Regions from separate parts of the Bacillus sp. MUM 13 genome, predicted to be linked through region 3. Evidence: predicted binding sites of a transcription regulator. Region 3 holds the regulator's gene; each other region holds the start of a gene.
The links. Region 3 encodes CtsR, which represses protease genes until heat stress. Its sites were predicted from a motif close to ATGGTCAATAAAGGTCAAACA; they were not measured.
Positions count from the first base shown of each region.

Region 1 (10,624 bases), on a different contig from region 3:
AGAGGCAGAGAATTGCAAGGGACCTACATGACACATTGGGGCAAAAGCTTTCTTTGATCGGTTTAAAAAGTGATCTTGCAAGAAAATTAATTCATAAAGATCCTGAGCAAGTGAAAAATGAACTGAAGGATGTGCAGCAGACAGCAAGAACCGCTTTAAATGAAGTAAGAAAATTGGTATCGCATATGCGGGGCATTAAATTAAAGGAAGAAATTATCCGCGTGAATCAAATCCTGGATGCTGCCCAGATCGACTTTCAATATAAACAGGATGCTGAACTGTCAAATGTCCCTCCGCTAATTGAAAACATTGTCAGTATGTGTCTGAAGGAAGCCGTCACAAACGTGGTTAAACACAGTGGTGCAACGGAATGCAGCGTCCATGCAGTGCAAAAAGGGAATGAAGTTTGTGTGACTGTGCATGATAACGGAACTTCTGTTATAACTGAGACGGATTTTATCAAAGGCCACGGCCTGCTTGGCATGAAAGAAAGACTGGAGTTTGTCAATGGAACACTGCAGATCTTATCTGGAAATGGGACTTCATTAATCATAAAAGTGCCTATTGTCAAAACTGCGGAAAAGGAGAGACCTTAATGATACGGATTGTACTTGCTGAAGATCAGCGAATGATGCTGGGTGCACTCGGCTTGCTGCTTGACCTTGAAGAAGATATGGAAGTCGTCGGAAAAGCATCAAATGGAAAAGAAGCCATATGTCTGGCAGCCGCCCAAAAACCTGATGTATGTATAATGGATATTGAGATGCCGGAGAAAAGCGGGCTGGAAGCTGCAGAGGAACTTAAGGGCAGCGGGATTAAAGTCATTATATTAACCACCTTCGCCCGCTCTGGTTATTTTCAGCGCGCTTTAAAGGCAGGTGTCAGCGGATATCTGCTAAAAGACAGCCCAAGCGAGGAGCTCGCCGTATCCATCCGCCGAATCATGGAGGGCAGAAGAATTTATGCTCCGGAGCTAGTGGATGATGTATACGGGGAGGAAAATCCGCTTACTGAACGGGAGAAAGAAGTTTTAGGGCTTGTTGCTGACGGAAAAAATACCAAGGAGATTGCCGATCAGCTTTCGATAAAAGCAGGCACGGTCCGCAATTACATTTCGGCTATCCTTGAAAAGCTTGAAGTTACAAACAGAATAGAAGCCATAACCCGCTTTAAGGAAAAAGGATGGTTTAAGTAATGGCATTCCTGTTATGGTAACCGAAAAATGTATACAGACACTTTGGAAAAAACAAAAAGAGTGAATAAATCACTCTTTTGTATTCCAGATATATAAATCCTCTATGCTGCAGTTTAACTCTTTAGAAATCGTCATTGCGTTGTTAACGGACATAATTTGTTTGCTTTGATATTCTGTAAGCTGGGCTTTGGAAATACCAGTTTTAGCAGACAGCTCATCAAGTGCAGTGTTGTTTTTAATCAAAAGTTCTTTAAGCTTGCTTTTTTTCGCTTTATAAATTGTCAAAAATCACACCTCACTTTCATCAATGATAGCACGATGCCGGGGAAAAAGAAAGTTCCGCTGGAAAACACCCCTTTGATCATGAGTTCTAACCCGGAACAATTGGGAAACAGCATTCATAAAAAGATATGCAAAGCTGAATGCATATAGAACTGCAATAATAATTTTTATTTTTAGGGCTTCCATCGCTTGGTCTTCATTGACAATTTCTTATGCATTGAATATACTGTACTAGTGTAGGTTTTACAAATATTTTCCTGAAAAGGGGTTTATTTTATGTTGGGTGCTGTTCTTAACTAATCCGTAATTTCATACGGTCATTCCCGTGAAGCCGCGATTTTTTAGAAATTGGAAGGCTTGTTTAGGTATGCGGGGGATGAATGAAGGTTAAGAACATTATCATGGCATAAGGTAGATGGAATTCTGCTGCTGTGTGTTTTCACGCAGTTTTTTTGTTGAGCAGAATCCAATAAAAGTGCAGGAAGAAACGATCCTGGCTGCTGCCCGACCGCAATGAACAATTGTTCATTGCGGTTTTTTGCGGTCAAAAAAATTAGGAGGAAGCAGAATTGAACGAACAAACATTGAAAATTTTAGGTTATGACAGTATTAAAGGCATAATTTCAGAATACGCTCTTACTGACTCAGGAAAGCAAAAAATTCTCGCGACAGAGCCAATAAGTGAGGTAAAAAGAATACGGGCACTGCTTGGAGAACTTGATGAGGCAACTGTAATCATTAATAAAAGTGCGAGTGTTCCTTTATCAGGATTGGATGGTATGGAACAAATTTTAAAGCTGCTCAAGGGCGGAAATATTCTTCGTCCTGAACAATTTGCTAAACTGCTGTTATTTCTGGAAAGCTGCAGTAAAATGAAGGCCTTTATGAGAGATAAGGAGTATATGGCACCGATTGTTTCTTCTTATGTGTATTCGTTAGAGGACCTTAGTGATTTAGCTGGAGAAATATACCGCTTCATCCGGAATGGGATGGTCGCTGACACGGCATCTAAAGAGCTAGGCAGGGTAAGGAAACAAATCACGATTAGCAAAGAGCGGTTAAAAGAAAAACTTCAGAACATGCTGAAGTCCTCGAAATATAAGAACATGCTTCAAGACTATACTGTGAGCGAACGGAATGGGCGCTATGTTCTTTCTGTCAAAAAGGAATATAAAGGGAAAATTCGAGGAGCTATACTTGATATTTCGGCCTCTGGCTCTACTTTATTTATTGAACCTGAAGAAGCTGCTGCGCTTCAGGATGCCATTACGCTCCTTAGGGTGCAGGAGGGAGTGGAGGAAGAAAAAGTTCTTGCGATGCTTACAGAAACTGTATTGGGAAATGAAGCTAAAATCATTCTTGCCACAGAAATCATGATCCACTATGATGTGCTATTTGCCAAGGCTAAATACAGTGTTTCGATAAATGGAAGAAGCGCCGAAATCAATCATTCACACCGCATCAAACTCGTTGAAGCAAGACATCCTCTATTAGGGGATAAAGCTGTTCCGCTAAATCTGGAAATGGGAGGCGGCAAACATGCCCTTGTGATTACTGGACCAAATACAGGAGGAAAAACTGTATCCATTAAAACAGTAGGTCTTTTAACAGCCATGGCTCAATCAGGTTTTCATATTTCTGTAAGAGAAGGCAGTATCATTGCAGTTTATGATAAAATTCTGGCAGATATAGGTGACGGCCAAAGCCTTGAACAAAATTTAAGTACCTTTAGCTCGCATATTGTAAATATTATTTCTATTCTTGAAGAAACGAATGACAGCACACTGGTCCTTCTGGATGAATTGGGCTCGGGGACGGATCCTGCAGAAGGAATGGGGCTCGCTGCTGTGATACTGGAACAGCTTTATAAAAAAGGAGCATCCCTTCTTGCCACTACCCATTATAATGAAATCAAACAATTCGCAGAAGAGCATGAAGGGTTTATCAATGGATCGATGGAATTCGACCTTAAGTCGCTGAAGCCAACTTATAAACTGCTGATCGGAAAAGGAGGAGAAAGCCAGGCTTTTGCCATCGCTTTAAAGCTGGGCATGCATCCTGAGCTTATATCCAAAGCACATCGTATCACATATCAAGAAGACAAAGATTATAAAGGACTATCAGATTCCCCAGCGCGTTCTTTAGACAAACAGCTTGCTGGAAGGCATGCAGACCGCTTAAAAAAAGGAAAAGAACCGAGGATAACAGAGTCAATACAGTTCGAAATGGGGGATAATGTAAAAATTTCACCTCAGGGGGAGATTGGGATTGTGGAGAAAGGACCGGATATCAGAGGCAATTTTTCAGTGTTGGTTAAAGGTGAAAAACATAGCATCAATCATAAGCGCCTGAAGCTTTATATTCCAGCTCAAGAGCTATATCCGGAAAATTATGATTTCTCTATTGTATTTGACAGCAAGGAAAATAGGAAAATGTCCAAGTTAATGGAAAAAAGCCATATGGAAGGTGCATCTATAGAATTAGAAGACTGATTAAAAGCCCTGAAGCAACATAAAGCCGGGATTGAAAAGCAGGCATGGAGGGAAAAAAAACGGCCGTCCGCTGAATGTCCCGATTAGCAGATAATAGTAAGGCGTCAGATGCTCTGTAATCTGGCGCTTTTTATAACGGCCCGTAAAGCCCATAAATTTCTGCACTATGCTGATTGAATTGTGCCGGCATGACTGTTTGCTGCATCTCTGGCGGACACCAGGGGCAGTTTTGCGGCTGGAGATGCAAGTTTTCATTTAAAAATGTGAGCAAAATTTTTGAAGAGGAGGAGAATTTGCTATAGGGTTATAAAAAGAATGTCATGGGTAAATAACCATTACATTATTATAATGATTAAAAGCAGAAGCAAAATAGTTGAAAGTCAAAAAAGGTCAGAGTATAATAAATGTACAAGGTCAAAGAAAGTCAAAGTCAAAGTCAAAAATGAACCTTGCTGAATGATAAAGGATTATATCAAATTTTAAAAGAACCTTAAGGAGGAGTACTTTATGTTTTGTGAAAAATGCCATCAAAATCAAGCAAGCATTGCAGTTAAAATGACTTATAACGGCCAGGCGCATGAATTAAACTTGTGCTCCGTTTGCTATAAAGAAGAACGAAATAAATTGGGTGCAGCCATGAATGGAATGAACCCTCATATGGGCCAATTTCCTTTTGGCAGCTTTTTCCCTAATAATAATGGAGAAAGTCCTTTTAACCCCAATAGCACGGATAAACGCCAAGAACAAAGGCAAACTGATCAGCAGGGCGGCGGCCTCCTGGATCAATTTGGCCGCAACCTCACTTCAGCTGCAAAAGCGGGATTGATTGATCCTGTTATCGGCCGCGATAAAGAAGTAAGCAGAGTAATTGAAATAATAAATAGAAGAAATAAAAATAACCCAGTGCTGATTGGTGAACCAGGTGTAGGTAAAACCGCAATAGCAGAAGGACTTGCGCTTAAAATTGCTGAAGGTAAGGTGCCAGTTAAGCTGCGCTCAAAATTGGTTTATATGCTTGATGTAGCTTCGCTGGTCAGCAACACAGGAATCCGCGGACAATTTGAGGAGCGGATGAAACAGCTGATCGCTGAGCTTCAGGAGCGCAAAAATGTAATTTTGTTCATCGATGAAATACATCAGCTTGTCGGTGCAGGATCTGCTGAAGGCTCCATGGATGCGGGAAATATCCTAAAGCCTGCTCTTGCCCGTGGAGAATTGCAGCTTGTCGGTGCCACAACTCTTGCAGAATACAGAAAGATTGAAAAAGATGGAGCACTGGAACGGAGATTCCAGCCAGTGCATGTGGATGAGCCCTCAACTAAAGAAGCGCTAATGATTCTGCAGGGTTTAAAAGAGCATTATGAAAAATTTCATGAAGTTTCATATAGCCCAGAAGCCCTTGAAGCAGCTGTAGAGCTTTCACACCGCTATATCCAGGATCGGTTCCTTCCAGATAAAGCGATCGACTTGATTGATGAAGCAGGTTCTAAACTTAACCTGACCATCGAAAGCGGGCAGGAGGAAAATGTAAAAGAGCGGCTTTCTGAAATTTACAAAGAAAAAGAGCAGGCGCTTAAAGAGGAGGCCTACGAAAGGGCAGCTGCACTGCGTTCTGAAGAAGTGAAACTCGAACAGCTTCTTGAAAATGGAGCAAATGCAGAGCGTCCGATGGTAACGGTGGAAGATATCCAGAAAATCATCGAGCAAAAAACAGGAATTCCTGTCGGAAAACTACAGGAAGATGAACAGGAAAGAATGATTCATCTTCAAGAAGAGCTTGGCAAGAAAGTTATCGGACAGAAAGAAGCAGTTAAAAAGGTAGCTAAAGCCATTCGCAGAAGCAGGGCCGGATTGAAATCAAAAAGCCGTCCAATTGGTTCCTTCCTGTTTGTAGGCCCAACAGGTGTAGGTAAAACCGAATTATCTAAAACTCTTGCCGCGGAATTATTTGGCGATAAAGAATCAATGATCCGCTTGGATATGAGTGAGTACATGGAAAAACACAGTGTATCAAAATTGATCGGCTCACCTCCTGGGTATGTCGGCCATGAGGAAGCTGGACAGTTAACAGAAAAGGTGCGCCGCAGACCTTACAGCATTCTCTTGCTGGATGAAATTGAGAAGGCCCATCCTGATGTTATGCATATGTTCCTGCAAATCCTTGAGGATGGCCGCTTGACTGACGCCCAAGGTCGGACTGTTAATTTCAAAGATACTGTGATTATCATGACTAGCAATGCAGGTGCAGCAGAGAAGCCGAAGGTCATGGGATTTGGCGCAAGCTCTGCCGTTGAAGAAGCAACCATCCTTCAATCTTTGGGCAATTTCTTTAAGCCGGAATTCCTGAACAGATTCGATAGCATCATTGAATTTTCATCATTGGAAAAAGAAGACTTGCTGCAGATTGTAGATTTAATGCTTGCTGATCTTTACGAAACAATCCGTGTTCAGGGATTGTCCCTGGAAGTTACAAAAGAAGCTAAGGATAAACTTGCTGACCTTGGCTACCATCCTGCTTTTGGGGCAAGGCCGCTTCGAAGGGTCATTCAGGAGCAGCTTGAGGATGCTATAGCAGACTTTATCTTTGAAAAGCCTGAAGTGAAAAACTTTAAAGCAGTCGAAGAAAATGGAGAAATAAAAATAACGGCAGCTCATTAAAAAAACCTTCTGGACGTCAGTTCAGAAGGTTTTTTTTTAATGGGCGGACAAGTAAATCATGTAAAACTCAGTTGTACTCCTATGATATTGAATATTCTATTGTTTTATGGAATTATCCCTATTCACTTATAAAGTATTCTGAGTTCAGCTTTTTCCTCCATTATTTCATAAGAGAACAAAAACATCATGGTGAATCGGCGCATCTAAAGGACCTTTCAGCGGCCAGGAAAGGTTTTTTTGCTCCTCGTTTTTCCAGCTCGCCGAATAGGTTTTTATAGTTTGTAAAGGATAGTTCACCTTGCAGATATTTTTCCTGTATATAATCTAAAAGCTCATTGGCATGTTGAGGTTTTCGGTTTTTATAAGAGATAAAATGCTGAATCAAAATTTCTAAAACCATGATCGCCCTCCGTTTGGTTTTTTCCAGTAAATAACTCCTTGAGAAATATAACATGATTAACGTCTAGAATTGTTTTTTTTGAAAATTTTAACTTCAGACAAATTCTTACAGTCTTTTTATAATATTTGTCAGATAAACTTCACAGCCGAAACGGCATGAAAGAATGAAAAATTGGCCAATCATTAAAAATGAGCTAAATGACACGTTAGTTTGTCCAGACACATTTGCCATGCTTGTCATAACCTATAAAGAATTTCACTTTGGCAGACAAGCACATATAGGGAGGCAAAAGGATGGCAAGGGATTTTTATCAAAATTACCGTAAATTAGTAAAAGGCCCGCAGAGTACAAAAAAGGCTGAGATGATTAAAGACAAGTATGTACTAAGGGAGCTGCAGCAGGCAGAACTTAAGGCAAGCTGGTTGGCAGAACAGGAAAAGCTATTCCGGAATTTACAGAAAGAATTAAAGGAATTTCCTAAAACCCTTCAAACGGAAGTGTGGACCGCTGAAACACATCACCACAAGCCAGAAGCTATACACATGCAGGAGAGAGTGCCGCCGAAACCTGCTGAGTTTGTTGTACACGCGCAGGAGATAATTGAGCCAAAAGCTGCTGAGATTGTACACGTGCAGGAGAATGTTGAGCCAAAAGCTGCTGAGACTGTCCGCGTGCAGGAGCAAATGGAACCTAAGCTTGAGTCTGTACAGGAAGAATTAATAGTTATGCCTGTGGAGCAAACGGCATATGTAGAAAAACAAGAAGAAAGGCAGGAAGCTGTTCCGGCTAACCATGCTAGCGGAAATAAAAATATTAAGGTGAGCGTTGTTATACCTTCGTATAATAAGTATGAGTATGTGAGTTTGTCTCTTCACTGCTTAACAAGGCAAACCTTTGACCCGGCACAATTTGAAGTCATATTAATCGACGATTGTTCAACAGATGAAACACCGCGCCTTAAGAATGAATTTGTTTCTGATTTTACGTTTAAATATATCCGGCCACATACGAATTTGGGCCGTTCACGAGCCCGGAATCTGGGAATTGAAAACAGTGAAGGTGAAGTCGTGATTTTTATGGATGCAGAAATGCTGACAGAAAGAAACTTCATTGAAGAACATTATAAACACCATATTCATGAAAGCAATGTAGTCGTTACAGGTGCTATGCATTACCGTGGTGTCTACACGTTTTTGACTCCTCTATTTAACGAAAGCCAGTGGTCGCATATTGATGGATTCCTGCCTAGGAGTGCCTACTTTGCAGGCCGCTATTACGATTACAAGGCAACATACCGGAATGAATTAACCTATTTTCCGCTGGCAGGCAAAGAGGATATCAACGAGGGAAGAATTCATGATATATCTTTTCCCAATTGGTATTTAACAAGTATTTTAAATAGCGGTCTTTCACATTTTGGTGAAAACCTTAACGGTTTCGCCCTGCCATATATAGCCTTTTTAACAGGTGATGTTAGTGTGAAAAAAGCGATGTTAAACCAGACAGGCTATTTTGATGAATCATTTCAAGGGTATGGTGCAGAAGATTGGGAGCTGGGATACAGACTGTTTAAAAATGGAGCAAAATTCCGGGTAGATCCCGCTGCATTTTGTTATCACCAGGAGCATCCAACCTCTTCAGGAAACTTCAGGGAGGCAATGGGCAATTTATATAAATTCATGAATAAGTCACCTGAAATTGAAGTACTGGCACTAGCCCTAGAGCAGCGGCCGGGACTGAATTTTCTTGAAATCCACTATGTTGTAACACAATATAAGGAGATGGAAGCAAAGTTCCCTAATCAATATGCTGCCTTTAAGTCTGCTTTTATTTCAATGATGTTTAAGGTTGTAGAGCTTCTGAGGGATGGCCAGACAGTGACGCGGCTTGTTAGAGATATAGATTTTCAGGAAAATGAAATACTCGATCAGCTGAGTGTAATCAGGGATCATAGATGGCACATGCTTGCAGATGCCTTTGAAAGGCTTGCAAAACTGTAAAATGGAAAAGGAACTCCTGAAGAAATCGGGAGTTCCAATTAGAAATCTTATTTTGCAATACTGGCGCCAAGGGAAAACAAATTTTAAGTATTTTTCAGAATTTATAAAAAACAATTTACATAGTACATAAGTAATAGGTATAATAGGTTATATTATATGGGAAATTAAGGTAAAACATAGCGGCTTGTCATGCAGATTTCCTGATAAATGAGTTTTGAGAAAAGGGGACAAAGCTATGCTGTTATTGCCTAACTATGTAATTAATGAAGATACCATTTTAATTGCCTCACATTTTGACTCTTTAAGCAATTGGCATTCTAAAGTTATGGAAGGGAAACATATCTTTTATGTGGCTATGCCGCCATACCGAATTGTTGAGGAAAGCATTATTTATTACGGAAGCAGTATGTCTGGGGCCATTAAAAGTTCGCATTCCATCTTGGGAAACATTAAAATGAGTCCGATTCCGATTAATTTGAAACAGGATATCTATTGGTTTCCTTCTGTGTCAATGAAAAGAGATGATTGTGTATGGCTTGCACACCACCATATAGACGAAGTGAATAAGCTTTCTCCTAAGCGGACACTCATTTTGCTGAAATATGGACACAGTGTCATTCTGGATGTGAAGGAACAGACCATTAAAGAAAGGGTATCCCGCACAGCCCACCTTCAATATTATTTAAATAAACGAAGCAGGGAAAAGTTCAGCTTTCTGTTCGAGCCTCAGCAGGGTTTTCACTTTGTTAAAGAAGCAGGAGAAGTCAATTACACGGTTAAGAAAAAATAGGTCCTATTAGACGGTAATATCATTTTTAAAACTAATAACACTGCTGCGTTTTATAAGTTATTTTCTAATTGATTGATATTTTTTAATGGATTCTGTAAGGCAGTCGATTAGGTGAATCGGATTGATCGGATCCTGCTGTGCGGGATTTGCGGGACAGCTAGACCCCGCAGGCAGAGCGCAAAAATCAGCCACACTGTTATAGCAGCACTGTAAACGGAAATAGCCTTATGATAAAATAGATTCAGTATTTTTATCAATTCAGATAGAGTAAGGAAGGAAATCCATTTGAATAAAAAAAGGTTTTTGGGCTTTGTTGCAGGCTATTTAACCATGAATCTGTTTTTTCACAGTATTCATGCACATGCAATGGGTATTAAGCTGGAATCCATGGGGGGAAGGTTAGGTGCTGTGGGTACAGGTATCGTGATCCTGATTTTATTGGCAATATTCATAAAGAGGGTATTTTCCCGTTCCTTTTTTCACGGCTTCCTTGTATCCGCTGGTCTTTTTCTCAGCTTCGATATTGTGGTGTTTCATTGGCTTTTCGGGCTGCACCAAATCACTAATGGACCGGAAGCTAATTGGCTTGAGCCGATATTTGTGGTTTGCGGCACAATAACTATGTTCTTTGGAATCAGGAAAGAATGGAAAATTGAAACAGGAAGGGATAATATCATTTCACAATAAAAGAAATCCAGCTTCTTTCAGCTGGATTTTTTTTATTGGCTGTTTGATAGTACTGTGATTTGGGCAAGGCCCGATCAGCATAGAGCTTATAAAATTATTTTAGCTGGTCATTCAAAACAC
Region 1 is NZ_MLYQ01000004.1:24,443-35,066, reverse strand. It holds gene BIV59_RS02045 (sensor histidine kinase) at 1-596, shown strand, start outside; gene BIV59_RS02040 (response regulator transcription factor) at 596-1,195, shown strand; gene BIV59_RS02035 (helix-turn-helix domain-containing protein) at 1,265-1,480, opposite strand; gene BIV59_RS02025 (endonuclease MutS2) at 2,047-3,969, shown strand; gene BIV59_RS02020 (ATP-dependent Clp protease ATP-binding subunit) at 4,477-6,627, shown strand; gene yppF (YppF family protein) at 6,812-7,027, opposite strand; gene BIV59_RS02010 (glycosyltransferase family 2 protein) at 7,321-9,027, shown strand; gene BIV59_RS02005 (competence protein ComK) at 9,263-9,817, shown strand; gene BIV59_RS02000 (DUF2243 domain-containing protein) at 10,103-10,504, shown strand; gene BIV59_RS01995 (winged helix-turn-helix transcriptional regulator) at 10,599-10,624, opposite strand, start outside.
Region 1: a site for CtsR is predicted at 4,380-4,400, ahead of BIV59_RS02020 (ATP-dependent Clp protease ATP-binding subunit). Genes of this name have one in related genera too.

Region 2 (10,624 bases), on a different contig from region 3:
TAAGACTGTTATTATTTTCAAGGGAACTTTTGTCTGGAATGAAAGCTTGTCAGAATCCAGCACGAAATCTTCGAATTCCACGGAATCCATCTTATTGGCAGCAGAGGCTTCTTTTAGCCACTTTTTGTAAAAAAACTTACTTTCTTTTTCTTTTATCAGTCTGTTTTTAACAGATAAGCATGGATTGATGAACACGGCTGAACGGATTAATTCCGGCATGCTTTCCATAAATTTCATGGCAGGGAGCGCGCCTGTCCCTTCTGCTAAAATATGGATTTTATTATTCAGGATTTCACTCTTCATAATCAGAAAATATAATTTCACGGCCAGTTCAAATGACCTTTGGCTTTCCCATTTCATTCCGTGAAAGTTGGAAGAAAAAAGTGTATAGCCGTGCTCCTTTAGGGACTCGAGTATTTGAAGCCTTCCTGGATGTTCTCTCCAATAGCTTGTACGTTCTTGAACGAAGTGTCCGCTGTCGCCAAATATAAGGACTGAAAATCCGCTTGGTTTATGGGGATAATAAACAATGTTCCATTGTCCATCCAAAAGAAATGTTCGCTGTTCCATCAGCTTTACTCCTTATCTTTAAGTCACTACTATTAATATATGTCTGCCGCTTAGATTCGAAAGGGAGAAGCGCCTAAGTGCTTATCTGAATTTTACGATCAATTAAGCTATTTTTAATATATCACACAAAAAAGGCAAGGACTTTCTTCCTTTATAAATAGGAAGTGGAACTTTGTCGATGTCCCCGGTTTTATTTCAGGATGGCTGAATGTGCGGCAGGTAATGATTTGCCGCTGTTTCAATGACTCAATTTGTTCATAATTATAATGAAAAAGCAGTTTTATAGTGATATTAATTATGATAAGATAAAAATGACTGCAGTGGAATGAGGTGAATTTCGATGCGATACATTGCTACGCTTTTCTGGACGATGTTATTAATGCATATGCTTACATATGTTGTTTCTTCAATGATTGGGTCTTCATATGATTTTTCAACAGCTATGATTTTAGGAGTAGTGGTAACCGTACTTGTTTTGATTGTTCCTGCTATTATACCTAATGATCCGGTTGAAAAAACTCATCATTAATCCGTTATGTAAGCTAAAGGACATCCATTCCGGATGTCCTTCTTTCTTTTATCTATATTCATTTTTCCTGCAGATTTCCTCGATTTTCCTTTACATACCAAGCCAGTGTTTAATATGGCTCTTTTCTTAAGGCTGTTTTCGTAAACTTTTTAGCTATGGAACAAGGGGTTGATTTCCGCTCCAGGATGCTCGCTTTTCACGCAATCGGTGAGCCTCCTCGGCTTCGCCTGCGGGGTCTCACCTTCCCGCTAATCTAAGCAGGAGTCTCGCACCTTGCACTCCAATCAACCTCATTTAATAATGAAATCACCTCTCAGAACTCATTAAAAACAACTATCTTTAAGAAAAGAGCCTTTCTTAAAAATCGCTTCTTTGATGTGTTCTATGAGCCGGTTCCATTAATAAATCTGCCAGTTACATAAATAAAGGTTAAGGAACAGTATTAGCCAACAATAAATAACCCTTTATCTTCATTAAAATCCACCGTTAAGCAGGAATTCGGTTTTATATTTCCGCCTATGATTTCCCGGGCGGCCATGGTTTCCACATGCTTTTGAATAAATCTTCTAAGCGGCCTGGCCCCATAAACCGGGTCAAATCCCTGTTCAGCAATAAACTCCTTGGCCTTTGAGGTAAGAATTAACGATATATTTTGTTCCTCGAGACGCTTCTGCAGCTGCACGGCCATATTTTCAACAATTTTAATGATTTCCTTTTTTGAAAGAGGCTTAAATAGGACAATATCATCAATACGGTTCAAAAATTCAGGGCGGAAATGTTTCCTTAAATCTGAAAAAACACGCTCTCTTGTTCTGTCATCTATCTTTTCATTTTCTGCTGCTGTCTGGAGCATATAATGGGAGCCAATATTAGAGGTCATGATGATTACTGTATTCCTGCAATTTACTATTCTCCCCTGCGAGTCAGTTATCCTGCCGTCATCAAGCATTTGCAGCAATAAGTTGAATACTTCTCCATGTGCTTTTTCAATTTCATCCAGCAAAACAACTGAATAAGGATTTCTTCTGATTGCCTCGGTCAGCTGCCCGCCCTCCTCGTATCCAACATACCCTGGGGGGGCTCCAATCAGCCGGGAAACAGAGTGTTTCTCCATATACTCAGACATATCAATCCTGATCATATGCTCTTCCGAGTCAAACAGTGTTCCGGCAAGAGCCTTGACCAGCTCTGTTTTACCAACTCCAGTCGGCCCGAGAAAGATAAAAGATCCTATCGGACGATTAGGATCTTTTATCCCCGCTCTCGCCCTTAAAACCGCATCCGCTACAGCTTCGATCGCTTCATCCTGGCCAACCACTCTTTTTTGAAGAATGCCCGGCAGTTTGAGAAGCTTTTCCCTTTCACTTTCCACTAGCCTGTCGACAGGGATTCCTGTCCAGTTTGCCACAATAGAAGCGATTTCTTCTTCTGTTACCTCCTGCCGAAGCAAACGTGATTCCTGCTTCCCTCTTTCAAGCTCTTCCTCCATGCTTTGCAGTTCCTTTTCCATCTCTGGTATTTGCCCGTGCCGCAGTTCTGCAGCCCTGTTTAAGTCATATTCACTTTCCGCTATTTCAAGATCGCGCCGAAGTTTTTCAAGTTTCCCCCTTTGTTCCTGAACCTGCTGAAGCGATGTTTTCTCACTCATCCAATCTGACCTTAAGGATTCTGCATGTTTGCGCTGTTCTGTAAGCTCTTTTCTCAGCTCGTCCAGCCTTTCTTTGCTGCGGGGGTCTTTCTCATTTTTCAGTGCGGCTTCCTCTATCTCGAGCTGCATAACTTTCCTTGTTATCTCATCCAGTTCTAAGGGCATCGAATCGATTTCAGTCCGGATTAATGCACATGCCTCATCAATCAAATCTATAGCCTTGTCAGGTAAAAACCTTTCTGTTATATACCGATTGGATAAAACAGCAGCTGCCACAATGGCCCTGTCCCCAATTTTTACTCCATGATGAATTTCAAAACGCTCTTTTAATCCCCGAAGCATTGTTATGGTATCTTCCACACCAGGCTCATTTACCAGCACCTGCTGAAATCTTCTTTCCAACGCAGGGTCTTTTTCAATATATTTGCGGTATTCATCGAGAGTCGTAGCACCAATACAATGCAGCTCTCCTCTTGCAAGCATAGGCTTAAGCATATTGCCTGCATCAAGAGAGCCCTCTGTCCGTCCAGCACCCACGATTGTGTGCAGCTCATCAATGAATAACAGGATTCTGCCATCGCTTTTTTTAATTTCCTGCAGGACAGCTTTTAAGCGCTCTTCAAATTCTCCCCGGAATTTTGCACCAGCTATCAATGCACTCATATCCAGGGAAAAGATCGTTTTATCCTTCAGTCCGTCAGGTACATCTTTTCGTACGATCCGCTGGGCAAGCCCTTCTGCTATCGCCGTTTTTCCGACACCTGGTTCTCCGATCAAGACTGGATTATTTTTTGTTTTTCTGGAAAGGATCCTGATCACGCTGCGAATTTCTGCATCCCTGCCGATTACAGGATCGGTTTTGCCTGTTTTAGCTTCAGCTACCAGGTCACGGCCGTATTTTTTCAGCACTTCATATGTACCTTCCGGATTCTGGCTGGTCACGTTTTGATTCCCCCTGATTTTTTTCATTATATTTTCTGTCATTTGATAATCAGCGCCAAGACTAAAAAGTATGTCCTTAATTTCTGATTTCTCCACTTTGAATGATGAAAGAAGAAAATGCTCCACCGAAAGGTAGTCGTCATGCATTTGCATCATCATTTCACCTGCTGCCCTAAAGGTATTTTGCAGTGCTGATGACATATAGTTCCTGGCTTCTTTGCTGTCCGCCAGTTCAACAGAAGGCAGTCTGGCTAATCTTTTTTCTAACTCATCCTGGAGTTTCTTATCTCCTTCATGAATTTCTGCCATCAGTGAATGAAGCAAATGATCTTCTATCTTAGTCAAAGCTGCCAGCATATGTAGCTCGCCTATTTCCGGGTGCTTATGCCTGGCCGAAATTTCCTGCGCAATCAATAAAGCCTGCTGCATTTTCTCAGTCAAACTGTTTATATCCATAAGAATCCTCCTCACAAACATTCAGAAGACGTGTTTTGACCTTTTTTGACCTTTGGTTTTATTATACGAAAATTTCTTATAAAGTAAAGATTCGTCATCTTCTTTCAGAGAAAAAAAGCAAATCCTTTTCCTTCATGAAGAAAAAGAATTTGCTTTTTTATTATGGTTTTCTTTTATATGTCCAATGCCTGTTTCCATTTGTTGTTTCCGGAAAACGGTCACCAGCATTCAGCCTTACCTTTTTAGGGTTGTTCACCGTGCTTCCTGTTTCTCCTATTTCTACATACATCCCATTGTTCGGGGCCTTTTGACCTGGCGTAAATTGATGACTTTGTCCCATTTCCATCTCTCCTTTTCAATGGCTGTATTACTATTCTTACCGAAAAAGGAGTTTCATCACTCGCCATTTTTTAGTAATAATAACCGCTAAAAAGATAAGAGTGTTACTGCAGCAGTAAATCAACAAGTAATGCTTTTTGGGCATGAAGCCTGTTCCCCGCCTGAATGAAAACCACCGAATTCGGGCCGTCAATCACCTCCGCAGCCACTTCTTCTTCCCTATGGGCAGGCAGGCAATGCATAAATATATAATCAGGCTTTGCAAGTTTCACTAAGTTTTGATCAATTTTAAAATCCTTAAATGCCTTGAGACGGATGCTGTTTTCTTGCTCCTGGCCCATTGATGTCCAAACATCAGCATACACTGCATCCGCTTCTATGATGGCTTCTTCTGGTGAATGGGTAATTGTTATTGTGCCCCCATTATGAAGCGCTTCATTTTTCGCATGCTTTATAACTTCCGGATCCGGCTCATATCCCGCGGGACATGCTATTGAAAAATCCATGCCCGTTTTGGCGCTGGCCAGCATTAAAGAATGCGCGACATTGTTTCCGTCTCCAATATAAGCTATTTTAAGCCCCTTGAAACTCCCTTTAATTTCCTGGATCGTCAAAAGGTCAGCCAATGCCTGGCAAGGGTGGTACATGTCGGTCAGCCCGTTTATAACCGGCACATGCGCAGCATTTGCAAGAGCTTCAGCCTTTGAATGTTCATGTGTCCTAAGCATTATGGCATCCACAAATTGAGACAAAACCTTTCCTGTATCTTCAATGGTCTCGCCTCTGCCCAGCTGAATGTCGCTGCTGCTCAAAAATAGAGCATGCCCCCCAAGCTGAAGCATCCCTGCTTCAAATGATACTCTTGTTCTTGTTGAAGATTTCTCAAAAATCATGCCCAATATTTTTCCTTTTAAAGGATGAAATTCTTCACCGCTTGACTGTTTTCGTTTAATTTCTTCTGCCAGCTCCAGCAGTTTCAGGATATCGCTGCCTGTCATATCAGCAAGCGAAAGAAAATCCTTTGTTTTAATAATGTTTTTTTCATTCAACCTGGCCATTGCTGTCATATGGAAATCACGTCCTTTTTGTATCTTTCCTTCCATTCCTGGAGCGAAGCAATTTCTGTCTCATTCGAAGCGAACGACTGTACATACGCTGCGAAGGTTTCTTCTTCCGTAAAAACAAGAAGGCGATGCTTAATAGCCCATAACCTGATTTCCTTTTCATCTGCACTGCTTCCATATGAAAGGACAGCAGCACCTGTTTCTCGTTCTGCCCAGCTCCTGAAATCACCGCTTGAAAACTCAAACCCAAAATCTGCTGCGGCATCCTGAAGATCTGCCGGCAAATTGACGGACTGTGTTTTAAAAATGCCTTTACTGCCAGGTTTAGGGTGCGGATACACCTTATTCAGGGCTTCACTTTTTGTTCGCCCAATTGTGATGCCTTCACCGGTGGATTTCATAACAGGACCTATTTTAGTATCAAGCCCTGATAGTGCAAAGGAAGAAAACACAGGATACTTTATTGCTGTATAAGGCAGTTTTTCCTGCAGTCCAGCTGACCCTGCAGCTTCATTTAATGATTGCCTGCGGTAAATAATCTTTGCAGCAGCCTCGACCATTGGGATGCCGGATATTTTACTGATAATAGGCACGGTTCTGCTGGCTCTGGGGTTTACTTCCAGAACATAAACGTCATTTCCTTTTATCACAAATTGTATGTTCATTAATCCTGTATATTTTAGCTCTGAAACAATCCTTTTTGAGTAAAGCACCATTTTTTCTTTTACAGAATCTGAAAGTGATTCTTCCGGAAGAAGGACCATGCTGTCACCTGAATGGACACCTGCTTTTTCAATATGCTCAGCAATGAGGGGAATGAAGATATCCCTACCGTCTGCAAGGAGGTCAATTTCCGCTTCCTTGCCGGGTATGTACGAATCAACCAAAATTGGATACATCAGTTCTTCCTTCTGCTCCATGACTTTCTTCCAATCCTTTTCATCATGAATGATTTCCATTCCCTGGCCTCCGATTACATATGATGGCCTTAAAAGAACGGGATAGCCAATTTGCTCAATACAGGCTGCTATTTCGTCTTTGTTTGCGGCCTCTTGACCAGGCACATGCGGAATTTCCAGTTTCTTAAGAAGCTGATAAAATCTCTTCCTGTCTTCCAGCTGATCCACAATGTCATATGAGGTGCCCAGGAGATTCACATGATGCTTCTCCAGATCCTGCGCAAGATTAATGGCAGTTTGCCCTCCGAATTGAACGATTACGTCTGTAATATTTTCAGCCTCGATCACATTCAATACATATTCGAGCGTAAGAGGTTCAAAATATAACCGATCTGCTATGGCAAAGTCCGTACTGACTGTTTCTGGATTATTATTGATCATGATCGCTTCGGCATTTTCTTTCTGGAGCGCAAGCACGCCATGTACTGAACAATAATCAAACTCAATCCCCTGGCCTATGCGTATTGGGCCGCTGCCGATAATAAGCACTTTCTTTTTGTCAGTGATCATCTGTTCATTTTCGCCAAAATAGGCTGAATAGTAGTAATTGGAGGGAGATTCGAATTCCGCTGCACAGGTATCAACCGTTTTGTAAACGGCCGTAATGCCCTGTCTTTTACGCCACTCTCTCACATCAGATTCTTTCTCTTCCCAGGCGGCGGCAAGGTATCGGTCTGAAAACCCTTTTTCTTTATACATCATCATCTCCTCTTTTTTTATTGAATGAAGAGTGAGGGAACTAATTTTCTTCTCATCTTCAATCAAAGAAGCAAATGACTTTAAAAAGAATGGGTCGATTGCTGTTGCCTTACAAATGTCTTCAGAGGGAAGCCCTCTTCTTAAAAGTTCAAAAATAATAAAGATTCTTTCGTCTGTCGATTCTTTAAGCATGCTTTTTAATTCAGCCATACCTTTGTCTTCAAGTCCCAGGAGCTTCAGCCCTATTGTTTTCAGTTCTAAGGAATCTATGGCTTTTTGGATGGCTCCTTCAAAGCTTCTGTGCAGCGCCATTACTTCTCCGGTCGCTTTCATTTGGGTCCCAAGCTTTCTGTAAGCTGTACTGAATTTATCAAATGGCCAGCGCGGAAACTTTACGGCTACATAATCCAGGGCAGGCTCAAAGCTTGAATAGGTGCTCTGTGTTACCGGATTTGCCAGTTCAGACAACTGAAAGCCAACAGCCAATTTGGCGGCAATTCTGGCAATAGGGTAACCGGTGGCCTTGGATGCAAGCGCAGAAGAACGGCTGACCCTAGGATTCACTTCAATTAAATAATACTTTTTGCTAAAAGGGTCCAAAGCAAATTGAATATTGCATCCCCCTACTATTCCCAGCGCGGATATGATTTTGATGGACGCAGAGCGGAGCATATGAAATTCTTCGTCTGTCAAAGTCTGCGAGGGCGCAACAACAACTGAATCGCCTGTATGGATCCCTACCGGATCGATATTTTCCATGTTGCAGATTGTAATGCAGGTTCCATTGCTGTCCCGCATTACTTCATATTCGATTTCTTTAAATCCAGCTATGCTTTTCTCAATCAGGCATTGGGTGATTGGGCTTTCCTGCAATCCGCTTCGAACGATGGATGTTAAGTCCCCGAAATCATCTGCAATTCCGCCCCCCGTTCCCCCAAGTGTATAAGCAGGACGAATGATGATAGGAAAACCTGTGCTTTCTGCAAATGCATGTGCTTCTTCCATGGTTGTGACAATCGTGCTTTGTGGTACCGGCTCATCAATTTCCAGCATAAGGCTCCTGAATAACTCCCTGTCTTCCCCTTTTTTTATTGATTCAATAGGAGTTCCAAGCAGTTTAACTCCGTATTTATCCAAGATCCCCTGTTCATGAAGCTGAAAAGCAAGATTCAATCCTGTTTGTCCGCCGAGCGTCGCAAGAAGTCCATCAGGTTTTTCCTTCACAATTATTTTTTCGACGTTTTCACAGGTCATCGGCTCAAAGTATACAGCATCTGCATGGAGCTCATCCGTCATAATCGTGGCAGGGTTATTATTGATAAGAATTACTTTATAGCCTTCTTCCTTCAGCGCCAGGCACCCCTGTGTCCCTGCATAATCAAATTCAGCCGCCTGGCCGATGATAATCGGCCCTGAGCCGATAACTAGTATTGTATGGATATTCTTATCTTTAGGCATATACTTTTTCTCTCCCGCCGCATTTGTCTATCAAGGCCAAAAAATCATGAAAAAGCTGGATATTCTCTGCAGGTCCCGGATGTGCTTCCGGATGATATTGAGTGGTTATTATCGGCAGTGTTTTGTGCATGAGCCCTTCTACTGTCCCATCATTAACATTCCGGTAACGCACCCTGAGTGGTGTTTGATCAAGACTGGATTCATCAACCATGTAACTGTGGTTCTGAGAACTCATATATACTTTCTTCGTTATCAAGTCCATAACCGGCTGATTTGCCCCTCTGTGACCGAAGAGCATTTTCTTTGTATTGCCTCCAAAAGCAAGAGCTGCCAGCTGGTGGCCAAGGCAAATGCCCATAGTAGGATAGCTTGAGGCAATATTTTTTATATTTCCAAGCAAATATTTCAGCTGTTTTGGATCACCAGGTCCATTGGATAATAGAATTCCGTCCGGCTTTAGCTGATGAATGGTCCCTGCGTCCGCATTATATGGAACAACAGTGACCCTGCAGCCATTATTGAGGAGAGTCTGCAGAATTGATTTTTTATATCCAAAATCCAATAGCACAATATGTTTTTTCCCATTTCCATAGCATTCCGGAGTTTTAACAGATACATCTGCCACAGGAGATAAAGTTGAGTCAACCACCTTAAAGTTTTTCGCTTCATGCTCCGAAATGGCAGCGTCCATGGAGCCGCTGCGGCGGATTTGCTTAACGACAGCCCTTGTGTCTATCCGGCTTATTAAAGGGATATTCCACTTGTTCAGGTATTCAGCCAGCGAGTATTCAGACTGGTAGTGTGAATGGTCCATGTTTCCTTCATAAACAGCCACCCCGGCTAAATGGGGTTTTTTGCTTTCAAAATCATGACGGTTGATTCCGTAATTTCCAATCAGGGGATATGTGAAAACAACAATTTGATTACTATAGGATGGATCTGTCAGAACTTCCTGATACCCGGTCATGCCCGTAAAAAAGACAATTTCTCCAGCGGCCTCCTTAACATGGGGATCTGTCAGCAATGTTCCTTCATATGATGCTCCATTGGATAAATGCAGATAACTTTTCAAAGCGCTCACCTCTGTTGAAGTTTATTTTTATTAAAACAAAAGTATATTTATTCATTTTTAGGTATAAGAATTCAGGTATTCTGCTTGATTCTCAGTGCCTCTCCAATCACTTTTACAGCATAATCAAATTCCTCTTGCTGTGCTGTTAATGGCGGAAGCAATCTCAAAACGTTAGAGCCTGCAGTTAAGACAAGCAGCCCTTCTTTTTGAAGCTGCAGCAAAATGTTTTCGCTGCCTTCTTTTAGTTCAATGCCAATCATCAGCCCCAGCCCGCGGATCTCTGACACCCCTTTTGCATCACTTAATGTGTGCTGAAGCTGTTTTAAAAAGAGTCCGGCTTTTTTTTCTATTTCCGCTTGAAAATCCGGATCCATGATTTTTTTCAGTACGGCCTCTGCTGCTGAAATGCTGACAGGATTCCCCCCGAACGTCGATCCATGGCTGCCTGGTCCAAAGTAATCTGCAAGATTTTCTTTCCCTATCATTGCACCTATGGGAAGACCGTTGCCAAGCCCTTTAGCAGAAGTAATGATATCCGGGGAAATATCAAAGTGCTGGAATGCGAAGGGCTTGCCTGTTCTGCCGATGCCTGTTTGTATTTCATCAATAATAATCAGGGCTCCGGATTCCCTGCATGCCTCTGTAATGGCAGTCAGGAATTCCTGGCAGGCAGGATGGACTCCTCCTTCTCCTTGAACAATCTCGAGCATCACAGCAGCCGTATTTTTATCCACCATTTTTTTTACTTCTTCACTATTATTAAAAGATATATATTGAAATTCCTTTAACATTGGACCGTATCCTGTCCGCACCTTTTCCTGCCCTGTTGCAGCCATTCCGGCAAACGTCCGGCCGTGAAAGGATCCATGGCATGTGATGATTTTACTT
Region 2 is NZ_MLYQ01000043.1:3,827-14,450, reverse strand. It holds gene BIV59_RS12915 (hypothetical protein) at 1-570, opposite strand, end outside; gene BIV59_RS12910 (YjzD family protein) at 911-1,099, shown strand; gene clpB (ATP-dependent chaperone ClpB) at 1,542-4,145, opposite strand; gene BIV59_RS12900 (YjzC family protein) at 4,306-4,485, opposite strand; gene argF (ornithine carbamoyltransferase) at 4,589-5,542, opposite strand; gene BIV59_RS12890 (carbamoyl phosphate synthase large subunit) at 5,548-8,664, opposite strand; gene BIV59_RS12885 (carbamoyl phosphate synthase small subunit) at 8,657-9,736, opposite strand; gene BIV59_RS12880 (acetylornithine transaminase) at 9,808-10,624, opposite strand, start outside.
Region 2: a site for CtsR is predicted at 4,178-4,198, ahead of clpB (ATP-dependent chaperone ClpB). Genes of this name have one in related genera too.

Region 3 (10,624 bases):
TGTCATGGATATGAGCTCCACATTCAAGGCAGCTGTTTAAGAGGCACTTGGAAAACCTGTCATTGTAGCCGACCGTTTTCACTTCGTGCGGTATATCTACTGGGCGATGGACGGGGTGAGAAGAAGGGTACAATCTGAATGGCATGATTATGACAGGAAGAAGTGCAAGAAAATGCCTTATATCGCTTTTACGCGGCAATTGATCAGTCAGGGATACTGAATTCTCAAAAGCCGCCCAAACTGAGATGCTGAACAGCTTTAGCTATAATTACTCAAACAGTTTTTTACAGGGCATCAACCATTTAACGAAAGTCATGAAACAGAATCCTTTGGCTTTCGCAGCTTTACCCGTTTTCAATCCTATTTACCCACAGGTATAAAAGGTTGAGTGCGCATATTGGATAAGGGTGACGACATGAGCCCATCACCCCAACATTTGACGGAGAACCGAAAAACCTGAATGCAGAGCCAAAGAAATTGAACGATGAGTGAGCAGTGTAAGATGGATGGTGAGCGGCAGAGCCTGATGAAAAAGTTCCCCAGTCCGGTTACCGCTATTCAGGTGTTCGAATGCAAGCAGTTAAACCCGTGTACCAGGGCTGCAAGGGACTTTTGCCAAAACCGCAGGGTCCTATGGCAGAGCAGAATGTAATACAGCACCATTTACCAGGATTAATTACGGTTTAAAGCAAATTGCCCAGATTACAGGGTTATGAATGATGGATCAAAAATAAAAGCAATAATACTTATATAGAGGAATATCTGATTATGACTCACATAAAGAGCTTTAGTCTCATAGTATTTTATAGGCGCTAAAATGAAGTTTTTAGAAAGCTTGCATATAAAAATTTTGATTTTGTCAGAAGGCAGCGTTTTACATGATTCATTATGAGGTATTAAATATATATAAAAAAATTAATTTTTAGAGTATGCCGACCCCTGCATTTTGGCGAAAATGTTTAATGTATTTACATAAAGCGTATGAGTTGCAAATTGTGATTTTCAATGTATAATAAAAGTCAAATATAGTCAAAGTCAGAATGGGGGAGGCTAGTGAAGAATATATCTGATGTTATCGAAAATTATTTGAAGCAGATTTTAGAGATAAGTCAGAAGGATATTTTAGAAATAAAGAGAAGTGAAGTGGCAGATAAGTTTCAATGCGTTCCTTCTCAAATAAATTACGTAATCAACACCCGATTTACGATTGAAAGAGGTTATGTGGTTGAAAGCAAGCGCGGCGGCGGGGGCTATATAAGGATCATGAAAGTAAAATCATACGATCACGCGGAGCTAATCGATCAATTGATGTCTCTTTTGGGCTTAAGGGTTTCACAGTCAACGGCAGAAGGGGTTATTTTCCGGCTGATAAATGAAGAGATTATTAATAAAAGAGAAGCGAAGATTATGATGAGCGTTATTGATCGTTCTGTCATTTACATGGATCTGCCAGAGCGTGATGAATTGAGATCCCGTATTTTGAAAGCCATGCTTACCACATTAAAATATAAATAGTCCGGCAGAGGTGATGAGAATGAATTGCCAGGAATGCAATCAAAGACCTGCAACTCTTCATTTTACGAAAATTATAAATGGCGAAAAGACTGAAGTCCATCTTTGTGAAGTATGTGCACAGGAAAAAGGCGATATGTTTATGCCTAATGGAGCACAAGGCTTCTCATTCAATCATTTGCTTGCAGGTTTGCTTAATAATATTGAACCTGGATTTCAGCAGACGAAAGCTAATTCATTTCCAAAGCGTGAAGAATTGCGGTGCAGCCAATGCAATCTTTCCTTTCAGCAATTTGTTCATGTAGGAAAGTTCGGCTGTGCGGAATGCTATCAGTCCTTTAATGAACAGCTCGATCCTATCTTTAAGCGGGTGCATAGCGGCAATACCGCACATATCGGAAAAATACCAAAGAGGATTGGCGGAACGATTCATCTAAGAAAACAAATTACGGATTTAAAGGGTGTGCTGAAGCAGCATATTGATAAAGAGGAATTTGAAGAAGCAGCTGAAGTCAGGGATAAAATACGCTCACTGGAAAAAAGGCATGAAGAGCAAGAGGGGGTCGACCATTCATGAGCCTTGAACGATTTGTTCAAAATGCAATGAGCTCCTGGTTAACAGAAGAAGGTCCTGAAAATGATATTGTTTTAAGCTCGCGTGTCCGCTTGGCAAGGAATTTTAAGGACTTCACTTTCCCTACTTTCTTTAAGCAAGAAGAAGCTCAGCAAATACTGGATTTGATTAAAAACAGGCTTGAAGAGTCAGACTCCGCACATCCTGGTGTCGGCAAGCTTGAGTTTATTGAAATGGGGGAACTGCAGCCCCTGGAAAAAAACGTACTGGTGGAGAAACACCTGATAAGCCCCCATTTGGCTGAGGAATCGCTGTATGGAGCATGCCTTCTATCAGAAAATGAAGAAGTCAGCATTATGCTGAATGAAGAAGACCACTTGCGCATACAGTGTTTATTTTCAGGGCTTCAGCTTACTGAGGCATTGAAGCTTGCAAATACAATTGACGACTGGGTCGAAGAAAATCTGGATTATGCATATGATGAAGAAAGAGGTTATTTGACCAGCTGCCCTACAAATGTGGGCACGGGCTTAAGGGCTTCAGTTATGATGCATTTGCCGGGCCTGGTGCTGACACAGCAGCTTAACCAAATTGTCCCTGCTATGAACCAGCTAGGGCTGGTGGTAAGGGGGATATACGGCGAAGGCAGTGAAGCCCTTGGGAATATTTTTCAGATATCCAATCAAATTACCCTGGGTAAATCTGAAAAAGATATCATTGAAGATCTTTCTATGGTGGTAAAACAGATAATCGCCCAGGAAAGGTCAGCAAGAGAAGCATTAGTTAAGACCTCTAACATACAATTAGAAGATAGAATATACCGATCTTATGGTATTTTATCAAATGCAAGAATTATTGAGACCAAGGAAGCGGCCAAATGCATATCTGATGTTAGAATGGGGATAGATTTGGGCTATATCACCAACGTTTCCAAAAATATTTTAAGCGAGCTGATCATTTTGACTCAGCCGGGTTTCCTGCAAAAATATGCCGGGGGTCCACTGAGAGCCCGGGAAAGAGATATACGGCGTGCTTCATTGATAAGAGAACGATTAAATGAAGAGAAAAACGAAAATTCTGAAGGAGGAATTACCCTATGATGTTTGGTCGTTTTACTGAGAGAGCCCAAAAGGTCTTGGCCTTGGCACAGGAAGAAGCAATTCGTTTAGGACATAACAATATTGGAACAGAACATATATTGCTGGGTTTGGTCAGAGAAGGGGAAGGCATAGCAGCTAAGGCTTTGCATGCTCTTGGTCTAGGTGCTGAAAAGATCCAGAAAGAAGTGGAAAATCTTATTGGCCGAGGACAGGAGACTGCACAAACTATCCATTACACTCCTCGTGCAAAAAAGGTGATTGAACTATCCATGGACGAAGCGAGAAAGTTAGGCCATTCCTATGTTGGAACCGAGCATGTGCTTTTAGGGCTTATCCGTGAGGGTGAAGGTGTAGCGGCACGTGTGCTCAATAACTTGGGAGTAAGCCTTAACAAGGCACGCCAGCAAGTGCTGCAGCTATTGGGAAGCAATGAATCAGGCGGCCACCAGGGGAATGCTTCTGCAAATGCGAGCACTCCGACTCTTGATAGCCTTGCCCGCGATTTAACGGCTATTGCCCGTGAAGGCAGCCTTGATCCAGTTATTGGCCGCAGCAAGGAAATTCAGCGTGTAATTGAAGTGCTGAGCCGCCGGACAAAAAATAACCCAGTACTTATCGGGGAGCCGGGTGTCGGCAAGACAGCGATTGCTGAAGGTCTTGCCCAGCAGATCATTAATAATGAAGTGCCGGAAATCCTTCGTGATAAGCGTGTTATGACCCTTGATATGGGCACTGTTGTAGCGGGAACCAAATACCGCGGTGAATTTGAAGACCGCTTGAAAAAGGTCATGGATGAAATACGCCAGGCAGGAAACATTATTCTGTTTATTGATGAGCTTCATACACTGATTGGAGCAGGCGGAGCAGAAGGCGCAATCGATGCTTCAAATATTTTAAAGCCTTCACTGGCCCGCGGTGAATTGCAGTGTATCGGTGCAACCACTTTGGATGAATACCGCAAATATATCGAAAAGGATGCTGCACTAGAACGGCGGTTCCAGCCGATTCAGGTCGATGAGCCGACTATCAGTGAATCCATTCAGATTTTGCAGGGCCTTCGTGACCGCTATGAAGCACATCACCGTGTTTCCATTACAGATGAAGCCATTGATGCAGCAGTTAAATTGTCAGACCGCTACATTTCAGACAGATTCCTTCCTGATAAGGCGATTGATTTAATAGATGAAGCGGGTTCAAAGGTTAGGCTTCGTTCTTACACAACACCGCCGAACTTAAAGGAACTTGAGCATAAGTTAGATGAAGTGCGCAAAGAAAAAGATGCATCGGTCCAGAGCCAGGAATTTGAAAAGGCTGCTTCTTTAAGGGACACAGAGCAGCGGTTAAGGGAGCAGCTTGAAGAAACTAAAAAGACCTGGAAGGAAAAGCAGGGACAGGAAAACAGCGAAGTAACCGTGGACGATATTGCCCATGTAGTATCAAGCTGGACTGGAGTTCCGGTAACGCGCCTTGCCCAGACTGAGTCTGACAAACTTCTTAATATGGAGGAGATCCTTCACTCCAGGGTTATAGGACAGGAAGAAGCGGTTAAAGCAGTATCGAAAGCAGTCCGCCGTGCAAGAGCAGGGCTGAAGGATCCGAAACGCCCGATTGGTTCATTCATTTTCCTTGGACCGACTGGTGTAGGTAAAACGGAGCTTGCAAGAGCTCTTGCAGAATCCATCTTCGGCGATGAAGAATCCATGATCCGAATTGATATGTCCGAGTATATGGAAAAACATTCGACATCACGTCTTGTCGGATCGCCTCCAGGATATGTAGGATATGAAGAAGGCGGACAATTAACAGAAAAGGTCCGCAGAAAACCATATTCAGTAGTGCTGCTGGATGAGATTGAAAAAGCGCATCCTGACGTGTTTAATATTCTTCTGCAAGTTCTTGAAGACGGAAGATTGACAGATTCTAAAGGACGCACAGTAGATTTCAGGAATACCATCCTGATCATGACTTCAAATGTCGGTGCATCTGCACTAAAAAGCAATAAATATGTAGGCTTTAATATCCAGGATGAAGGACAGGATTATAAAGATATGAAAGGGAAAGTGATGGAAGAGCTAAAACGTGCCTTCCGTCCAGAGTTCCTGAACCGTATCGATGAAACGATTGTTTTCCACTCCTTGGAGAAAAAGCATTTGAAGGAAATTGTCACTCTTATGGCAGATCAATTAATTACACGCCTGAAAGAGCAGGATGTCTTACTGGAACTTACTGATGCAGCAAAAGAAAAAGTGGCAGATGAAGGTTTTGACCCTGAATATGGGGCAAGGCCAATCCGCAGGGCGATCCAGAAGCATGTAGAAGATTACCTTTCTGAAGAATTGCTAAAAGGCAACGTCCAAAAAGGGCATACAGTGGTCCTGGATGTTCAAAACGGAGAATTTACAATTAAGCAGGGAGCAACTGTTAACGCTGACTGACTTTGAACAGCAAGGAGGTACACGCATATTTGCAGTGTACCTCTATTTTTTGGCTGTTTTCTGGCTAGTGCTTCATAATTGGAAATGATGATTGAAGCGGAAAATCAGAGCCTGGAGCGGAAATTATCACTCATTAACAAAGCTTAATAAAAAATAGAAGGATTAAACCGCCAGGACATTTAATATGTTAGTAGTGGTGGCTGTAATTCTTATAAGATTGCAAGTGAAAAGGAGTTAATTATGGCTGCAAAAAAGAAGACAAAATTTATGTGCCAATCCTGCGGTTATGAGTCTGCAAAATGGATGGGCAAATGCCCGGGGTGCGGTGAATGGAATCAGATGGTGGAAGAAGTTGAAATTGTCAAACCCGCCAGAAGAGGCGCTTTTTCGCATTCCGACCCTGCCGGATTGGGCGCTGGCCGCCAAAAGGCTGCACCTATAACCACCATTGAAACATCACAGGAGCCCCGGATTGCGACTGACTTGGGAGAGTTGAACAGGGCGCTTGGCGGAGGAATTGTCCAAGGTTCGCTAGTGCTTATAGGAGGGGACCCTGGAATCGGAAAGTCCACTCTGCTGCTGCAGGTGTCTTCACAATTGGCGAGAAAACAAAAAAAGGTTCTTTATATATCGGGAGAAGAATCCGTTAAACAGACCAAGCTTAGAGCGGATCGTCTCGGGGCCGCTTCAGAAAATTTATTTGTTTATTCGGAAACAGATATGGATTATATTCAGCAGGCCATCAGCGATGTTCAGCCTGACCTTGTCATAATAGATTCGATTCAGACAGTCTTTCAATCTGAAGTAACATCTGCCCCTGGCAGCGTTTCTCAGGTCCGCGAGTGCACTTCCACGCTGATGCGGATTGCCAAGACTACAGGTGTTGCCATTTTTATTGTCGGCCATGTGACGAAAGAGGGAGCAATTGCGGGTCCCCGGCTATTAGAGCATATGGTGGATACTGTCCTGTATTTTGAAGGAGAGCGGCATCATACCTACCGGATCATCAGGGCAGTTAAAAACAGATTCGGTTCCACTAATGAAATGGGTATTTTTGAAATGAAGGAAAACGGGCTTGAAGAAGTCGGAAATCCGTCGGAAATATTTTTGGAGGAGCGCTCACAAGGTACATCCGGCTCCACGGTTGTTGCTTCCATGGAAGGAACCCGTCCGGTACTCGTAGAAATTCAGGCGCTAATTTCACCTACCAGCTTCGGGAATCCAAGGAGGATGGCAACAGGCATTGACCATAACCGGGTTTCTCTGTTAATGGCTGTTTTGGAGAAAAGGGTTGGACTGCTTCTGCAGAACCAGGATGCTTACTTAAAGGTCGCTGGCGGAGTAAAGCTGGATGAACCGGCCATTGACCTGGCTGTATCGGTCAGTATTGCCTCCAGTTTCCGTGATAAACCGACAAAGCCATCTGACTGCCTGATTGGCGAAGTGGGGCTTACAGGGGAAGTCAGAAGGGTTTCGCGCATTGAACAGCGGGTGCAGGAAGCTGCTAAGCTTGGCTTTGAACGCATTATTATCCCGTCGAATAACATAGGCGGATGGAGTGTTCCAAAAGGAATAGAAATCGTAGGAGTATCAACTGTAGCGGAGGCTCTTAAATATGCTTTAGGAGGGTGACGATGACAGATAAAAAGGCATTTGAGAAAATGAAATTGGATATCCTTCAAGTGGTTGCTCCCGGTACTCCCCTGAGAGAAGGAATTGATAATGTATTACGGGCCAATACAGGGGGATTGATTGTAGTAGGATGCAATGACCGTGTACGCTCTATCGTTGATGGAGGATTTTTAATCAACTGCCCCTGTACCTCAAGTACCATGTATGAGCTGGCTAAGATGGATGGAGCGATCATCCTGAATGAAAAAGCCAATCAAATCATTCTTGCCAATGCACAGCTTGCTCCGGATACCTCTGTCCCTTCTACAGAAACAGGTATGAGGCACCGGACTGCTGAGCGGGTTGCGAGGGAAACAAAGACTCTTGTTATTGCAATTTCCCAAAGGCGGAATGTCATTACCCTTTATCAAGGCAATTTCCGCTATGCACTCAAAGATATCGCAGTCATTTTAGCAAAAGCCAACCTGGCCATTCAAACCCTAGAGAAATATAAAGCCGTTCTGCAGCAAAGCATATCGGACTTAGGTTTGCTGGAATTTGAGGAAATGGTTACGTATGCTGACCTTCTTCGGGTATTTCACAGGTATGTAATGGTGCTGAGGATTAAAGGGGAGCTTCTTGCTTACCTGAATGAGCTGGGAACTGAAGGGCGGCTGATCCGTCTCCAGATGAATGAGCTTCTGTATGACCTTGAACAGGAGGGAAGGCTGCTTATTAAAGATTACAGCTATGATAAGGAGGAAAAGCCAGAAGGAATTATCGGGCGTCTTGAGGAGATGGCGCAGCTGGAAAAAATGGAAGACAGCCAGTTGATCAAGGCGCTTGGATACAATGGTTATATACACCTGGACGAAAGCGTGAAAACCAGGGGTTACCGGCTTCTGCACAAAATTCCACGGCTTCCCTCCTTGATTATTGAAAATTTGATAAAGCAATTTAATGATTTCACCCATATAAGCAAAGCAACTGTCGAACAGCTGGATGATGTAGAAGGAATTGGGGAAGTAAGGGCAAATAAAATAAAAGAGGGCTTGAAAACATTAAGAAACCAGCTTATTGCTGAAAGAAAAATGTAAGGTCAAAAAGTGTGAAAAATTTATGACAGCCTCCTTTTGCAGATGCTTTTTATCAGTTTCTTATTTTTGACACCCCTTTCCCCTGATGCTAGGCTAATGGTACAATCAATCCCGCTTCATGAAAGCTAGTGAAAAATAATCATTTTGCAGAATAAAAGCAACAATTTTGAAAACAGGGTTTCAATTTTTTTAAAGTGTCAATAATGATTAAAAGGAGGTGAGAGGATGTTAAAACGCATTATTCAAGCATGCTTTTTGATTTTAGGCGGAACTCTAGGCAGTTTCCTGATTCCTGAACTATTAACGTTGTTACATGCAGATGATATTGCTTTTATAAACAATCCTTATGTTAGTGTGATTTTAGGCGCAATTATATTCTATCTTTTTACTTTTTGGGCAGTGGAGTATGTAGTCAACTTTATGAAGTGGTTTGAAGAAACGCTCGTTAAAGCCCCAATAACAGATATTATATTCGGGAGCCTTGGACTTATTGTAGGACTGTTTGCAGCCTTTTTAATAGGATCTGCTCTTAATTTAATCCAGGTTCCGGTCATTAATACGGTGGCGCCAATTCTCTTAACACTGTTATTCGGCTATTTAGGCTTTCAGGTTGGATTTAAAAAACGTGATGAATTGCTGCATTTATTTTCAAAAAGCACGAAAAGAAAGGGTTTGGACGGCCATTCAGAAGATGGTGAGGATGATAGAAGCAAGCTGAAGATTCTTGATACAAGTGTTATTATTGATGGAAGAATCGCTGATATCTGCCAGACCGGGTTCCTGGAAGGAACCATAGTCATTCCCCAATTTGTGCTGCATGAACTGCAGCATATCGCAGATTCATCTGATGCACTAAAGAGAAATCGTGGCAGGCGCGGACTGGATATATTGAATCGTATCCAAAAAGAAGTGCCGATAAAAGTAGAAATGTATGAAGGCGATTTTGAAGATATCCAGGAAGTCGACAGCAAGCTTGTTAAGCTTGCGAAGATTTCAAACGGAATCGTTGTTACAAACGACTTTAACCTGAATAAAGTTTGCGAGTTTCAGAATGTTCAGGTGCTGAATATCAATGATTTGGCTAATGCCGTAAAACCTGTAGTTCTTCCGGGTGAAGAGATGAATGTACAAGTCATTAAGGACGGAAAAGAACAGAATCAGGGAATTGCATATTTGGATGACGGGACAATGATCGTGGTGGAAGGCGGAAGGGATCATATCGGCAAACGCATAGATGTTCTTGTGACTAGTGTTCTGCAGACATCTGCCGGCCGCATGATTTTTGCCAAGCCTAAATTGCTGGAAAAAGCATTATAAAACAGGTTAGGGGAAGAGATATGTTTTATGAAGTAGTAATACCTGCAGCCGGCCAGGGAAAGAGAATGAATGCGGGTAAAAATAAGTTATTCATTGAGCTGGCACAAATACCTATTATCGTTCATACTCTCAGGGTTTTTGAAGATGATCCCAACTGCAGGGGAATCATCCTTTCCATTAATCCTGCTGAGGAAGCGATATTCTCAGGCCTTGTTTCCCTTTATGGTTTTAAAAAGATAAGTAAATTAACGGCAGGCGGCAGTGAACGCCAGCAAAGTGTATTCAATGGAATCAGGGAGTTATCGACTAGTGATATTGTGCTGGTTCACGACGGAGCACGGCCATTTATCGATTCAGGATTGATTGGCGAGCTGGCAGATGCTGCATCCGTACATGGAGGAGCGGTAGCGGCTGTTCCCGTGAAAGATACCATAAAAAAAGCAAAAGACGGAGCTGTACTGGAAACCGTTGAACGATCTGGCTTGTGGGCGGTTCAGACACCACAGGCTTTTCGTGTTTCAGCCCTGCTTGAAGCACATAAAAGAGCGGAAGAGGAAGGTTACCTGGGAACAGATGACGCAAGCCTGCTTGAAAGATCAGGCCAGCCTGTTGTCATTATAGAGGGAAACTATGATAACATTAAAATAACTACACAAGAAGACTTATACTTTGCCGAAGCAATTTTACATAAAAAAAGCGGAAGCACCTTGAACAGCCTCGACTAGCATAAGACGCCTAAGAAAAGAAGGCGCACTTTGGCTTCATTTCTTAGGCGGTTTATGACCTCGAGAGGCTAGGTGCTGCAGCTGGACTAAAAAAGCGGAAGCACCTTGAACAGCCTCGACTAGCATAAGAAAGGCGGGTCGCTGCTTTCTTAACTAAAAAAACAGATTACATGTGAAAAAAGGAGAGGGCTGTATGTTTAGAATTGGACAGGGATATGATGTGCACCAGCTTGTAGAAGGAAGGCCGCTAATT
Region 3 is NZ_MLYQ01000033.1:48,602-59,225, reverse strand. It holds partial or broken gene BIV59_RS10440 (ISL3 family transposase) at 1-388, shown strand, start outside; gene BIV59_RS10435 (CtsR family transcriptional regulator) at 1,054-1,515, shown strand; gene mcsA (protein-arginine kinase activator protein McsA) at 1,535-2,089, shown strand; gene mcsB (protein-arginine kinase McsB) at 2,086-3,186, shown strand; gene clpC (ATP-dependent protease ATP-binding subunit ClpC) at 3,183-5,621, shown strand; gene radA (DNA repair protein RadA) at 5,862-7,253, shown strand; gene disA (DNA integrity scanning diadenylate cyclase DisA) at 7,256-8,329, shown strand; gene BIV59_RS10405 (PIN/TRAM domain-containing protein) at 8,555-9,646, shown strand; gene ispD (2-C-methyl-D-erythritol 4-phosphate cytidylyltransferase) at 9,667-10,371, shown strand; gene ispF (2-C-methyl-D-erythritol 2,4-cyclodiphosphate synthase) at 10,565-10,624, shown strand, end outside.